3 regions of the Centipeda dianae genome follow, and region 2 is predicted to be linked to each of the others. Evidence: riboswitches for the same ligand, from Rfam matches in the RefSeq annotation. Region 2 holds a riboswitch; each other region holds the start of a gene.

What was found. Region 2 has a riboswitch for cobalamin ahead of QU667_RS03235 (ABC transporter substrate-binding protein). Riboswitches for the same ligand answer to the same signal wherever they lie in the genome.
Region 1: linked by a shared signal. The riboswitch ahead of QU667_RS00150 (TonB-dependent receptor plug domain-containing protein) and the one ahead of QU667_RS03235 (ABC transporter substrate-binding protein) in region 2 are both predicted to bind cobalamin.
Region 3: linked by a shared signal. The riboswitch ahead of nikB (nickel ABC transporter permease) and the one ahead of QU667_RS03235 (ABC transporter substrate-binding protein) in region 2 are both predicted to bind cobalamin.

Annotation. Positions count from the first base shown of each region.
Region 1 covers NZ_CP128650.1:26,161-30,591, forward strand. The annotation lists gene mnmG (tRNA uridine-5-carboxymethylaminomethyl(34) synthesis enzyme MnmG) at 1-229, opposite strand, end outside; gene QU667_RS00140 (deoxycytidylate deaminase) at 278-754, opposite strand; cobalamin riboswitch at 2,021-2,209, shown strand; gene QU667_RS00150 (TonB-dependent receptor plug domain-containing protein) at 2,528-4,431, shown strand, end outside.
Region 2 covers NZ_CP128650.1:672,615-677,045, forward strand. The annotation lists gene msrB (peptide-methionine (R)-S-oxide reductase MsrB) at 1-701, shown strand, start outside; cobalamin riboswitch at 803-1,017, shown strand; partial or broken gene QU667_RS03235 (ABC transporter substrate-binding protein) at 1,184-1,297, shown strand; gene QU667_RS03240 (radical SAM/SPASM domain-containing protein) at 1,309-2,334, shown strand; partial or broken gene QU667_RS03245 (TonB-dependent receptor plug domain-containing protein) at 2,365-2,673, shown strand; gene QU667_RS03250 (magnesium chelatase ATPase subunit I) at 2,756-3,787, shown strand; gene QU667_RS03255 (VWA domain-containing protein) at 3,810-4,431, shown strand, end outside.
Region 3 covers NZ_CP128650.1:1,185,009-1,189,439, forward strand. The annotation lists gene nikC (nickel transporter permease) at 1-261, opposite strand, end outside; gene nikB (nickel ABC transporter permease) at 258-1,202, opposite strand; cobalamin riboswitch at 1,312-1,544, opposite strand; gene QU667_RS05800 (MATE family efflux transporter) at 1,662-2,999, opposite strand; gene purD (phosphoribosylamine--glycine ligase) at 3,156-4,415, opposite strand; gene QU667_RS05810 (IMP cyclohydrolase) at 4,426-4,431, opposite strand, start outside.

The DNA of each region.
Region 1 (4,431 bases), 650 kb from region 2:
CGCGGTCGGCGGCAATGCCCATCTCCCCGCCGAGCGCATCGATCTCGCGGACGAGGTGGCTCTTGCCTGGGCCGCCGACGGACGGGTTGCATGGCATCATGGCGATGTTGTCGAGCGAAAGCGTGACGATGAGGGTACGCCGTCCCATGCGTGCCGCCGCAAGCGCCGCTTCGACACCTGCGTGCCCTGCGCCAATGACGATAATATCATAATCTGTAGTACTGTTCACGTAATGATTTCCTTTTGGTTTTATCACATAAATTGTAATGTTTTTGTGTTATTCCTTTACCATAAAGTTTACGGGTACCTCGGCGAGATCCGTCTCCATGCGCCGCCAACGAACGCCCGCAGAGTCAAACATCCGCTTGGAGATCTTCGTCGCCTCGCTCACGGCGTATTTGTCCGAGAGGTAGACAACCTCGCGGATGCCGCTCTGGATGATTGCCTTGCAGCATTCGTTGCACGGGAAGAGCGACACGTAGATACGACAGCCCTTCAGTGACGTACTTGCGTTGAGGATGGCGTTGAGTTCGGCGTGCACAACATAGGGATATTTCTGCTCCGTGAATTCCCCCGTCCGTCCCCACGGGTACTCGCGGTCGTCGCAGCCGTTCGGCATACCGTTGTAGCCGACACCGACGATGTGCTTGTCCTCGTTGACGATGCACGCGCCGACCTGCGTGTGTGGATCCTTGCTGCGGTAGGCGGAGAAGATCGCAACGCCCATGAAGTATTCGTCCCAAGAGATAATCATGCTACTCTCCTTGCACTACATACATTTGTTTGATATAATGAAATAAGGCACTGCCAGTAACGGTAGGCGGCTAATCTTGCCCCTTTCAAATACGAAGGGGGGTGATGGTATGGGTATCTATGAGATGTTTGTGTTTCTCATTCTGCTCATTGCCTTGATCCTCGCGATCAAGTTCTAAACAAGAAAAATCCGCCGCACGCTTCCAACATGTAGGCGGATTATTCCAACTCTGAGGGGCGGCCGCCCATCGGCAGTGCCCTTTTTCTATGCTTATTTTACTTCAATTCGCGCAGTTCGTCAAGGCTTGCACTGCATACACGCGTTTGCTATAATGAGAAAAGGCACTGATAGGCGCAGTGGCAACTCAGCCCCCGAAAGGGGGGATCTGCATGGAGACCTACGAGTTCTTGACGTTTCTCGTTGTGTTTACCGTCTTAGTCTTATCCGTTAAACGATAAATGAGAAAGCCCCGCCTTGCGCTCCAAACTGCAGACGGGGAACTTCTCGCGTGTATAAGGGGCAACCGCTGAGCGGCAGTGCCCTTTTTCTATGCTTATTTTACTTCAATTCGAGCAGTTCGTCAAGGCTTGCACTGCATACATTTGTTTGCTATAATGAGAAAAGGCACTGATAGGCGCAGTGGCAACTCAGCCCCCGAAAGGGGGGATCTGCATGGAGACCTACGAGTTCTTGACGTTTCTCGTTGTGTTCACCATCTTAGTCTTATCCGTTAAACGATAAATGAGAAAGCCCCGCCTTGCGCTCCAAATCGTAGGCGGGGTAATCTCTGCTATAACATTGGGGGCAACCGCTGAGCGGCAGTGCCCTTTTTCTATGCTTATTTTACTTCAATTCGCGCAGTTCGTCAAGGCTTGCACTGCATACATTTGTTTGCTATAATGAGAAAAGGCACTGCTATCAAAAACGGTAGGCGGCTAATCTCGCCCCCGAAAGGGGGAATACACATGGATACCTATGAGTTCCTATCATTTCTCGTAGTATATACCATACTGATTCTGTCAGTAAAAAGATAAATGAGAAAACCCGCCTTGCGTCTCCAAACAATAGGCGGGGATTCTCTCCGGTTATATAGGGGGCGGCCGCCCATCGGCAGTGCCCTTTTTCTATGCTTATTTTACTTCAATTCGCGCAGTTCGTCAAGCATCTGACGCTCTTCCCACCTCTGTTCAAAAATTGAGAAGAAATCTCTGTTAATATAGGATTGACAAAACATGAAATATAAAATAGAATGATGTCAATTTGTATAAAACTATATAGAAAACAGGTGCCCGTGAGGGCTTAATAGGGAATTTGGTACAAGCCAAAGCGGTCCCGCCACTGTGAGGAGGAGCAGAGCTGCATGGGAGAAGTCCCGTCACTGAGGAGCGATCCTTGGGAAGGCGCAGCCGAGCGAGGAATCCGAGCCAGGAGAACTGCCTGTTTTGCGCGACCTGTAAGGAATCGCTGATAAAATGAAGTCTGTCAGATTGGTGTAGATTTTTTGTCTGAACAAGGAGATAAACCGGACGCATAGCCAAAGCTATGTGGAGGATTTGTCGACACAGTGCAGGCAAAAAAGATACGTCAAGATGGCATGGCTGAATTTATCAGTGCTTCCGGTAATCCACGAGCGATGGGGAGGGGAGCCGATACCGTGGCAACGCGGCGGCTTTCTTTGTGTGGGAAGCCTTTTTTTATGCAGTCGGTCAGCAATGCCGGAGGGTGTTGCATGGGATGGAAGGGCTATGCCCGATCAAGGAGGAAATGACGAATATGAAGAAGAGACATCTTACGCTTGCAGTCCTCGCAGGGCTCTTGTCCACGGGGGGGGGGCAGACCTCTGTCTATGCGGGACATGATGAGAATCTGCAGTCCTACACGATTGATAATATCGTGGTCGAGGCGGAGCAGACGATCAACCAGTTCGGCGACACGGTGACAGAGCAGTCCTACTACCGCACGGGCGGCGATGTGAAGGTCATCACGCGCGAGGAGATCGAGAAGCGTCACTACACGGATCTCACCGAGGCGATCAAGCGTATCCCGGGCGTGACGTTCCAGAACCCCGGCTATCGCGGCGGCGAGTACGGGTACCAGACCTATAACAACGGCGTGCTTATCAACGGCGACTCGCGTGTCGTCATCCTCATCGACGGGCGGCGCGTGGACAACCTCACGAGCACCCGCTTTAACAGTCGGAGCACCTCGGGCAGCAAGTCCACAGGGGTCAACCTCGACCAGATGCTCGGCATCGAGAGCGTGGACAAGATCGAGGTCATCAAGGGACCCGGCGCATCCGTCTATGGACCGGACGCGACGGGAGGTGTCATCAACATCATCACGCGCAAGGGCGCAGTCGAGCAGAAGGGGACGCTCGATCTTTCCACAGGCTCGTGGCACAAGCACAACTATGCGCTCACCCTCTCGGGTGCGCTGCAGGACGATCCGACCTTCCACTATTTCGGCACGGTGACAAAGACGATGAGCGGTGATACGGAGTATGTGGACGGCGAGACGGGCAGGACAGGTACGCTCGGCGGCTCGCGTTGGAAGGAAGAGGCGGTCAACATCCGTCTCGACAAGGATCTCGGCAAGGAGCAGAGCATCAAGCTCTGGTACAACTACAAGGCAGGCAAGGATGGCTACCCGATCTCGACGCCGCGTCTCAAATACTGGAATCAGGACGACTGGGAGCGTATTATCTTTGCAGCTGCCGTTGGCAAGCTGAACAGCAGTAATCAATTGGTCGGCGATCCCGCATTCGGTGACGCAGACAACCCGGGTTACGCGAACCTATATGCACTTGATGGCAAGGTATACAACTCGTTCAGTCGGTTTAAGAATAATGACTGGGAGCTGAAGTGGACATTCGACAAGGACAATGGTATGGAGAGTTTTGTTCGCCTCTATTACCAGAATCATCGCTACTCCTCTCGTGATAAATACAGATGGTCACTTAGTGATGACCCCGCCGCAGACTATCAGGCACGCTTTCCGGGCGGTGCGACGGCTGCCGAGCTGAAACAGTGGATTCGTGAAAATCTCGCACCATTCCCGGGCGGCGATCCGGCGAAGGTGCAGGAATGGCTGGAGAAGACCGACGGTACAGCCACAGAGCCGACGGGATGGCAGAAAGAACGTAATCAGGGCGTTCAAGTGCAGTATGCGCGAGCAATCGGCAAGAACGATGTTATTGCGAGCCTAACCTATGATCGTGCTAAGACTGTTGAAAAATACTATAGCCGGCGTACAAGAAAATATGTGGAATCTACAACGAGCCGTAACACGGTGATCGGCTATGTGCAGGACAAGATCCACATCACGCCGAACTGGGACCTGACCCCGGCGCTCCGCTATACTTACTACTCGGATTATGATTACACGGGCAATGCCGGATTCAAGGGAAAAGGAAAATCCCATCTCATCACACCTGTGCTCAATACGGAGTATCTGATCGATGATACGCTCAGCGTATATGGCGGTTGGACACAGATCTATCGTCCCGTGCGGCAGGGAGACTATACGACACTGCACGGCATCTACAAGACGCCGCTCGAAAATGAGCGTGGTGATGTGTGGACGCTTGGCGTACGCAAGGAGTTCTCGCAGCATTCCGCCCTTGCAGTTCATTATGACTGGACGCGGATGTCGAACGCGATTGCATCGTTCCCCATCTG
Region 2 (4,431 bases):
CAGACGGCGGTGAGAGCGATGATGTGCGCGTGATCCAAGCATCCCTCGACGCCCTGCAAAAGCACATCGGCAAGCCCGTCGCGATTGAGGTGGAACCGATTGTGAACTTCTACCGTGCGGAGGAAGCGCATCAGGAATATCTTGTCAAGCACCCGAACGGCTACTGTCATATCTCACCCGCGCTCATTGCAAAGATGCGGGAAAAACGCGCCGCCGCAGAAAATGCTGCGAGAGCGGAGGAGGGGGCGGTGCAGCGCACCTATGAAAAGCCTTCGGATGCCGAACTCAAAGAACGGTTGACGGGGATTCAGTACGCCGTCACGCAGCAAAAGGCGACCGAACCCGCCTTCCGAAACGAATACGATCACGAATTCCGCGAAGGAATTTACTGTGACATCACGACGGGCGAGCCGCTCTTTATCTCTACAGACAAATACGATTCCGGCTGTGGCTGGCCCGCATTCTCGCGCCCGATTGACCGTGCGCTCATCGCCGAGCATGAGGATCGCTCCTATGGGATGGTGCGTACCGAGGTAACGGCGGCGGGCAGCGGCGCACATCTGGGGCACGTCTTTGATGATGGTCCTGCGGCAACGGGGGGACTGCGCTACTGCATCAACAGCGCCTCCCTGCGCTTTGTTCCGAAGGAGGATATGGAACGCGAAGGATACGGGGAGTATCTCTATCTGCTGGAGAAATAAATAGGGCAGGAGAGAAGTCTATTGAGATGATTCGCAAAATATCTTTTTGATATATTGACAAGCCCTTCATTCAATGTTATCTTTATCGAAGTATTGAAAAACTTTATAGCATTGGATCAGGTACGAATGTTTAATAGAGAATCCGGTAAGGAAACTATTTCCAATGAAGCCGGAGCGGTTCCGCCACTGTAACAGTGAGCAGCCTGCATAGAAATGCCGACGGTATTTCATGGAATGTCACTGAGGATAATCCTCGGGAAGGCGCAGGTGAGCGATGAACTGGAGTCAGGAGAACTGCCTGATTGACAATCGCCGTTTGACCTGCGAGTGATGGGGATGGGGATTCAGACCCTTCTATTGTGTACAAATTAAGCCCTCTTCTGCTTTTGCAGGAGGGGCTTTTTACTTGTTCTTATGCTAAAAATATGAACATGGTGACGGTGTAGGGAGGGGATGAAAACAAAAGGTGAAAGCGGTAGTACCATCTCTGCACCGTGTCCGATACCTATCGTTACAGTGCGGGGCAGAATGTGATCGAGTGTGTCTATGAACTGGCGCGTGCGGTCTATCCCGAGCGCTTTGCGGATGTGAAGTAAAGGAGACTGCGATGCCGCTGCGGATGTTGGTGCTGAGTCTCACGGGGAACTGTAACCTTGCGTGTCGCTACTGCTACGCATCCGCGCAGGATCCTCATATGATGACATGGGAGACGGCGCATCGTGCCATCGACCTTGCGGCGGCGGGCGGCACGCCCTTCATCCTTCAGTTCTCGGGCGGCGAGCCGCTGCTGGCATTTCCTCTGCTGCGTCGGATTGCGGACTATATCTGTACCAATCGGATACGGGCGCGGATGGATTTGCAGACCAATGGCACATTGCTGACCGAGGGGATGGCAGACTTTCTGCACCATGCGGACATCGGCATCGGTATCAGCCTCGACGGCAGACCCGATGTTCACGATGTGTACCGCTGCTACCCTGATGGGCGCGGCTCGTCGATGGATGTGATCACGGGAATCCAGTGCCTCGGTCGACGCGGCATCGCGGTCGGTCTGACGTGTGTTGTCACGGCGGAGAATGTCGGGAGGCTCTCAGGGCTCATCGAGATGGCATACTACCTCGGTAATGTGCGGCGTATCGGCTTTGACCTCCTGCGCACACAGGGGCGCGGCACCGCTGTTCGCCCTGCACGCGAGGAGGAGATGGCACAGGCGATGGCGGAGGTTTTTGTGCGGAACGAACACCTTGGACGGCTGCACGGATACCGCATCGTGATTGCACAGGAGGAGCAGGGGAGGGGGCTTGCCGAACGCTCGGACAGCGGATTTTCCCACTGTTACGCGATGAACGGGGCAGGAGCGCACATTGACGCTGCGGGGCGCATCTATGCGTGCTCCTCCTTTGTCGGCGATGCGCGCTTTCTGCTCGGCGATGTGGAGCACGGCATCGACGTTCGGCGGCAGGAGGAACTGGCGCATGAGATGCAGGGTGCCATGGCGTTTTGTCGGGCGTGTGCGGATTTTTCGGCCTGCGGCGGCGCGTGCTATGCACGCAGGGCGGGGCAGGAGTATTCTGCCGCATCCGATGCTGAGTGTGCGTTGAAACGTGCGGCGATAAAGGCAGCAGGTGTATAGGAAGCACGGACAAAATCTGCACCAATCTGGTGGAACATCGGTGTAGATTATCGCAACCGCGACTTTGATTCCTCTCTGCTTGCACGCGGGATGGTAGGGCTTGAAGGGCCGTCCGATGCGATTGGCAAATTCCTTCCTACGGATAACTACTGGGTCGTCGATCTCGCGATGAACTATCGGGTCGCCGATGCAACGAAGGTTTATCTCAAGGTGAACAATCTGTTTAACCAATTCTATGCTGAGAAGTCCAACGCACGTGCTTCATGGTGGGGCGCAGCCGAACAGTGGTGGACGGCACCCGGACGCAACTTCATGATCGGTGTCGAGCAGAGTTTCTAACCGAGGATAGGATTGAGGAAGCACTGGTTGGACGTGGTATGCGCACTGTCAGTCAGTGCTTTTTTCCAGAAAGGAAATCGGAATGAAAAAGAGGGTGACATACCCCTTTGCTGCTATCGTTGGACAGGAGGAGATGAAGACGGCGCTTCTCCTCAGTATTGTGATGCCGTCACTCGGAGGTGTGCTCATCAAGGGGGAGAAGGGGACGGCGAAATCCACCGCCGTCCGCGCCGCCGCCGCACTCCTGCCGGATTTGGACGCAGTGCGCGGCTGTGCTTGTCACTGTGATCCTGCGTCTCCCGAACTCTACTGCGATGCCTGTCGCAGCAAGCAGCAGGAGAACGCTTTGCTTCCCACGGAGAAGATCCCCATGCGCGTGGTGGAGCTGCCCGTCAGCGCGACGGAGGATCGCGTCGTCGGGACACTTGACATGGAGATGGCGATTCACTGTGGGCGCAAGGAGTTTGAACCCGGTATCCTTGCAGCGGCGAACCGCAACATCCTCTATGTGGATGAGATCAATCTGCTGGAGGATCATATCGTTGATATTCTGCTCGACTCTGCGGCGATGGGGGTAAATACGGTCGAGCGCGAGGGGATCTCTTATGCGCATCCGGCGTGTTTTGTTCTCGTCGGGACGATGAATCCGGAGGAGGGGGACATCCGTCCGCAGCTTCTCGATCGCTTCGCGCTCTCTGTGACCGTTGTGGGTGAACGTGAGGAAAAGATGCGCGTCGAGGTCATCCGTCGGCGGATTGCCTACGAGCGCGACTCCGAAGCCTTTGCGGAACTGTATGCGGCAGAGCAGGAGCACCTGCGCACGCAGATTCTTGAGGCACGTGCACGTGTTCCCCATGTGACGGTGCCGGATGCCGTTCTTGACTACGCGGCGCAGATCTCGCTGACCCTCGGGGTTGACGGGCATCGTGCCGACATTACGCTCATCAAAGCGGGGATTGCGCACGCGGCACTTGCCGGGCGAAATACTGTCACGGCGGAGGATTTGCAGCGCGTGAGCCGGCTTGTTCTCGCGCACCGTATGCGCCGTCGTCCCTTTGAGGAGGGGCCGGTTGACTGGAGCGCGGTGGATGCGCTCTTGGGAGAAAGCGCATAAATAGCTTTTCGGAGGAAAGAAATTGAATGCTCCGCGTTATCCGCTGACTGCCATTGTCGGACAGGAGCAGGTACGACGTGCGCTTGCGATTGCACTGGTGAACCCGCGTGCGGGTGCGCTTCTGATCTCCGGTACGCGCGGTACGGCAAAGTCCCTTCTTGTCCGTGCGGCTGCGCCTTTTACGGTGACGGGACGCGTGGTTGAGCTGCCGCTTGGCGCATCGGAGGACATGGTCTTTGGCACCATCGATATGGAGGCGGCACTCCAAAAAGGGGAGCGGCAGCTGCGGTACGGGCTGCTGCATCGTGCGCACGATACCATCCTCTATATGGACGAGGTCAATCTCCTGCGGGAGGATATTCTGATCGCTGTGCTGAAATGCGCGGGAGACGGTTTCTTTCGTCTTGAGCGGGACGGGCTGTCGTTCAACGAGGAGGTTTCCTATACACCTGTCGGTACGATGGATCCCGCCGAGGGAACGCTTCGTTCCGCGCTGTTGGATGCCTTTGGTCTGTTTGTGTCGATGGAGGATATGACCGATCGCGTGCAGCGCAGGGAGATCGTTACGCGTGTGCTCGCCTACGAGCGCAATCCTGCGGCATTTCGTACGGCATACGAGGCGCAGGAAACCGCATTCGCTGCGA
Region 3 (4,431 bases), 510 kb from region 2:
TGTACCCATTCCACCGGAAATAACGACAACGATCAGAGCCATTGTAATGGAGATACGTGCGCCATAGAGGATGCGTGTAAAGATGTCACGTCCCAGCTTATCCGTGCCGAAATAATGTTCGGCAGAAGGCGGAAGAAGCGAGTTCTGAATCTGCGACGTATACGGATCGTATGGTGAAATCAAGGGAGCACAGATGGCGACGAGCACGATCAACAGGATAATTCCCGTATATAGACGAAAGAGCAGTTGATCCCGCGTCATGACTTCGCCCCCTTTCTGAGTCTTGGATCAAGATAGTTGTAGGATATATCAACGATCAGATTGACAAACATGTAGAGCGTTGCAATCCACAGGACAAATCCCTGGAGGAGTGGATAGTCACGCATCTCAATCGCACGAACGGCGACACGTCCGATGCCGGGCCACGAGAATACGATCTCAATGACGGCAACGCCGCCGAGCAGCCAGCCAATCGCAAGACCAAGTAAGGTGATGAGTGGCAGGAAGGCATTTGGCAGAACGTGACGCAGGAGAATCCGTGACATGGACATACCGCGCGCCTTGAGTCCCGTGACATAGTCCTGTCCAAGTTCTTCGAGCACTGCCGTACGCACCTGACGAGTGTACTTGGATGAGAGCAGGATAGCCAGTGTAAATGCGGGAAGTACCATACGATCAAAGGAAACCTCGCCGCCCGCAATCGGAAACAACCCCAATTTCAGCCCGAACACATAGAGCAGGATAAGCCCGACCCAGAAGCTCGGCATGGAAACCCCGAGAAAAGTAAAGCATCGGATGATCTGATCCGGAAGCCGGTTGCGGTAGATTGCCGATATGACCCCCGCAGGCAGTGAGATCAGCAGCATCATGATAACGGCTGTCCCCGCCAGAAGGAGGGTACCCGGAAGATTCTGCAGGAGTTTTTCCTGCACGGGCATCTTTGCCGAGTAGGAGCGTCCCATATCTCCATGGACAACACCGCTCAGCCAGCTAAAATACTGTTCGTGAAACGGTCGATCCAACCCCAACTCGTGCCTCGTCTGCTCAATGGTTTCCTGGGATACAATGGTATCTCCTGTTTCGAGGATTGCATCCACAGGATCGCCCGGGGCAATAAAGGTCAGACTGAACGTCAAAAAACTGACGCCCAATAATGTGATGACCATTTGCACCAGACGCATCAAGATTGCTTTTGCACTCAACTCCCCAACTCCTTTTACAGAAAATAAAAAACGTCTGCCTCAAAAGAGGAAGACGGTGAAATGCATACAAAAACTTTAGCATCCATCTCCCCATCTCTCGTGAGTCCATCAATGAATCTTATTGCGAGCAGGCTTTCCGGCTCATAGATCAGCGTGTTCTTCCGCCTTCCCGAGATTTCTTACTCCCAGTGACTTTACAGGCACAGGCTCTGCGCCTGTGGAAGAACACTCCCTATTTACGGCTGCGGGACAGCATGGGCATCGCACCCATTTTCCTCTTATCGCACAACAGATGTCTCACACAGGAGATTTCCTGTTGACACTCGCAACGTATTTTATTCAGTTTTTAATACATCTTAACGTAGTATATCCATATCAGATATACTTGTCAAGACATTTATTTCAGATTATTTTGTTGGGCTAGTCAATAAGTCCTTTCAAAGCTGTTTTCATTCATTTTCAGCATAGGTGCAATGAACCATTGTCATTCTTCGTCTGATATACTCTGCGTAGAAGAAGGGCGGCACAGGCAGCACGCATGGTCTGATCCAAAACCAGCGACATCCATGCTCCCTCAAGTCCCATATTGAGTTCGTAAAGGAATATATACGTGATGATGGGTCGAAGCACCGTAATACTCACAAAGGAATATGCTGCTACCTGTGTTGTTTTTCCACTGGCGCGCAGAATTCCGGCGCAGACCATCTGATATGCCTCCGGAAAACTCACAATGGCGACGTATGCGATAATCAAACTGCCAAGAGGCATAAGGGCCGAATCGTGAGCATAGATACCAAAGATCTCCTCACGCAGAAGAAAGGTTATGAGAAATGCCGCAGCGGAAAAAATCAAGCTCCAACGCATTCCCCTCCAGAGATAGCATCTCCACTCATCCTGCTTATGTATGTCACGATTGTGTCCTGCGAGAACCGTGCTTGCCTTTCCCATACCATTGCAAAAACTATAATAGAAATCGCAGAAATTCATCGCAATCGCGTGTACAGCGTATGGGATCGTTCCGAGTTCGGCAACCATGCGCGTATAGACGACCATACCGATGCGCTCAAAGCCCTGCTCACTGAAGATGCCGCCGAATACGCCGAGAAATTCGCTGAGGTATTCTCGTGTTAAACGATAATTCCCCTGACTGAATATTCCCCACGTGTACAAGATCTGTACGGTCAAAATCAATGACCATACAGCTCCGCCCACCGTTCCGAGCGCTGCACCAAGCACCCCAAGTGCCGGAAATGGTCCAAGCCCAAAGATCAGAAGTGCGTTAAGCACAACGTTAACGACGTTGCCCTGTATATTGATGGACAGAACACGCATGGATTCTCCGCGTCCAAACATCACCGCCTGCATGAGTGTGGTGACGGACGTAAGAAAGACGGCAGGAAGTGTCCAAAGTCCATAGGTCATTGCATCGGCGAGATAGTCCTGCTGCGCTCCCATCCAGAGAAGAATGGAATCGAGACAGATAAAGAAGCCGATGTGTGCAAGTCCCAAGAAAACAATGACCAAGACCATTGTCTTTTTGAGAATATCGCCGTATGTATTGTGTTGATCCCGTCCGAAACGTTCCGCAATCAATATGGTCACCGCTGCGGCAACAGAGCGTGCAACGGTGAGGAGCATCATGCGCGGCTGCGTAAAGATGCTGACGGCAGCAATCGCAGCTGTTCCCAATGTTCCGACCATGATAATGTCTGCATTGCTCAGAAAAATCATGAGGACACCCTCAAGTGCGGCAGGCAGTCCGATCCGCAGGTAACTTTTATCGTAGGATGTCAGCATCACATCATCTCCCTATTTATCCCCATATTCCAATTCAACAAACTACCACAGAATGATAATTCTTGTCAATGATATGTGAATATGACTGGACAAATCGGCGGTAAACACAAAAAATCGGGGAACCGAAAGATAACGGCATCCCCGATTTTGAAATCATCAGCGATGAAGCGCACGATGCGCAATGTCCTTGCGATGATACGCATTCCTGAAGGATATTTTTTCAACTGCCGCGTAGGATTTTTTTACCGCAGATGCGATGCTCTCTCCCATGCCAACTACGCCGAGTACACGACCGCCATTCGTGACAATTTTACCATCCTGCTCCGCCGTACCCGCATGGAACACGAGCGCGCCCATTGCCTCAGCATCTGTGATCCCAAAAATTTCATCCCCTTTTTCATAGGATGTGGGATATCCACCTGCCGCGAGAACCACACAGACGGCCGCCCCGCTCTTCCAATGAATTGGGACATCCGCCAGTGTACCCTCAGAACAGGCACGCATGATCTGAACGAGATCCCCATCGAGGAGCGGCAGGACGACCTGCGTTTCAGGATCGCCAAAACGTGCATTGAATTCGACTACCTTTGGGCCGTCCTTCGTAATCATCAGACCGAGATAAAGACAGCCGCGGTAGACTCTGCCTTCGTTTGCCATAGCGGCAATCGTCGGTTTTAGGATCTCCTCCGTTGCGCGTTCGATCATCTCGTGCGTCATAACAGGTGCGGGCGCATAGGTACCCATGCCGCCCGTATTGGGGCCTCTATCTCCATCAAGAGCTCGCTTATGATCCTGCGCACTGATCATGGGACGAATGATCTTCCCGTCGGTGAAAGCAAGCAACGACGCTTCCTCCCCCTCCATAAACTCCTCGATGACGATGCGTGCACCAGCATCTCCGAAGGAACTCCCCTCCATGATCGCATCTACAGCCTCAAGAGCCTCACGCTCCGTCATGGCAACGATGACACCCTTCCCCGCAGCAAGTCCGTCCGCCTTGACAACGATTGGTGCGCCCTCTTTACGAATATACGCGCGCGCGGGTTCTGCCTCGTTAAAGACTTCATAGCGTGCCGTTGGAATCCCATACTTCTTCATGAGATCCTTCGCAAATGCCTTCGAGCCTTCAATCTCTGCTGCGTTTGCGCGGGGTCCAAACGCACAAATCCCAGCCTCCTCAAGATCGTCGACCAGTCTGTTTGTGAGAGGAATTTCCGGACCGACAACCACAAGCCCGATTTCTTTCTCCTTGGCAAATTTCAGAATCGCGTCGTTGTCTGTCACGGAGATGTTGATCTGCTTCCCCATGCCCGGATTGCCCGGGATAGCATAGATATTGTCCGTCTGCGGGCTCTCCATGAGTTTCCAATAGAGTGCGTGTTCACGCCCGCCCGATCCAATTACGAGAATGTTCACGTTATCTTCCTCATTT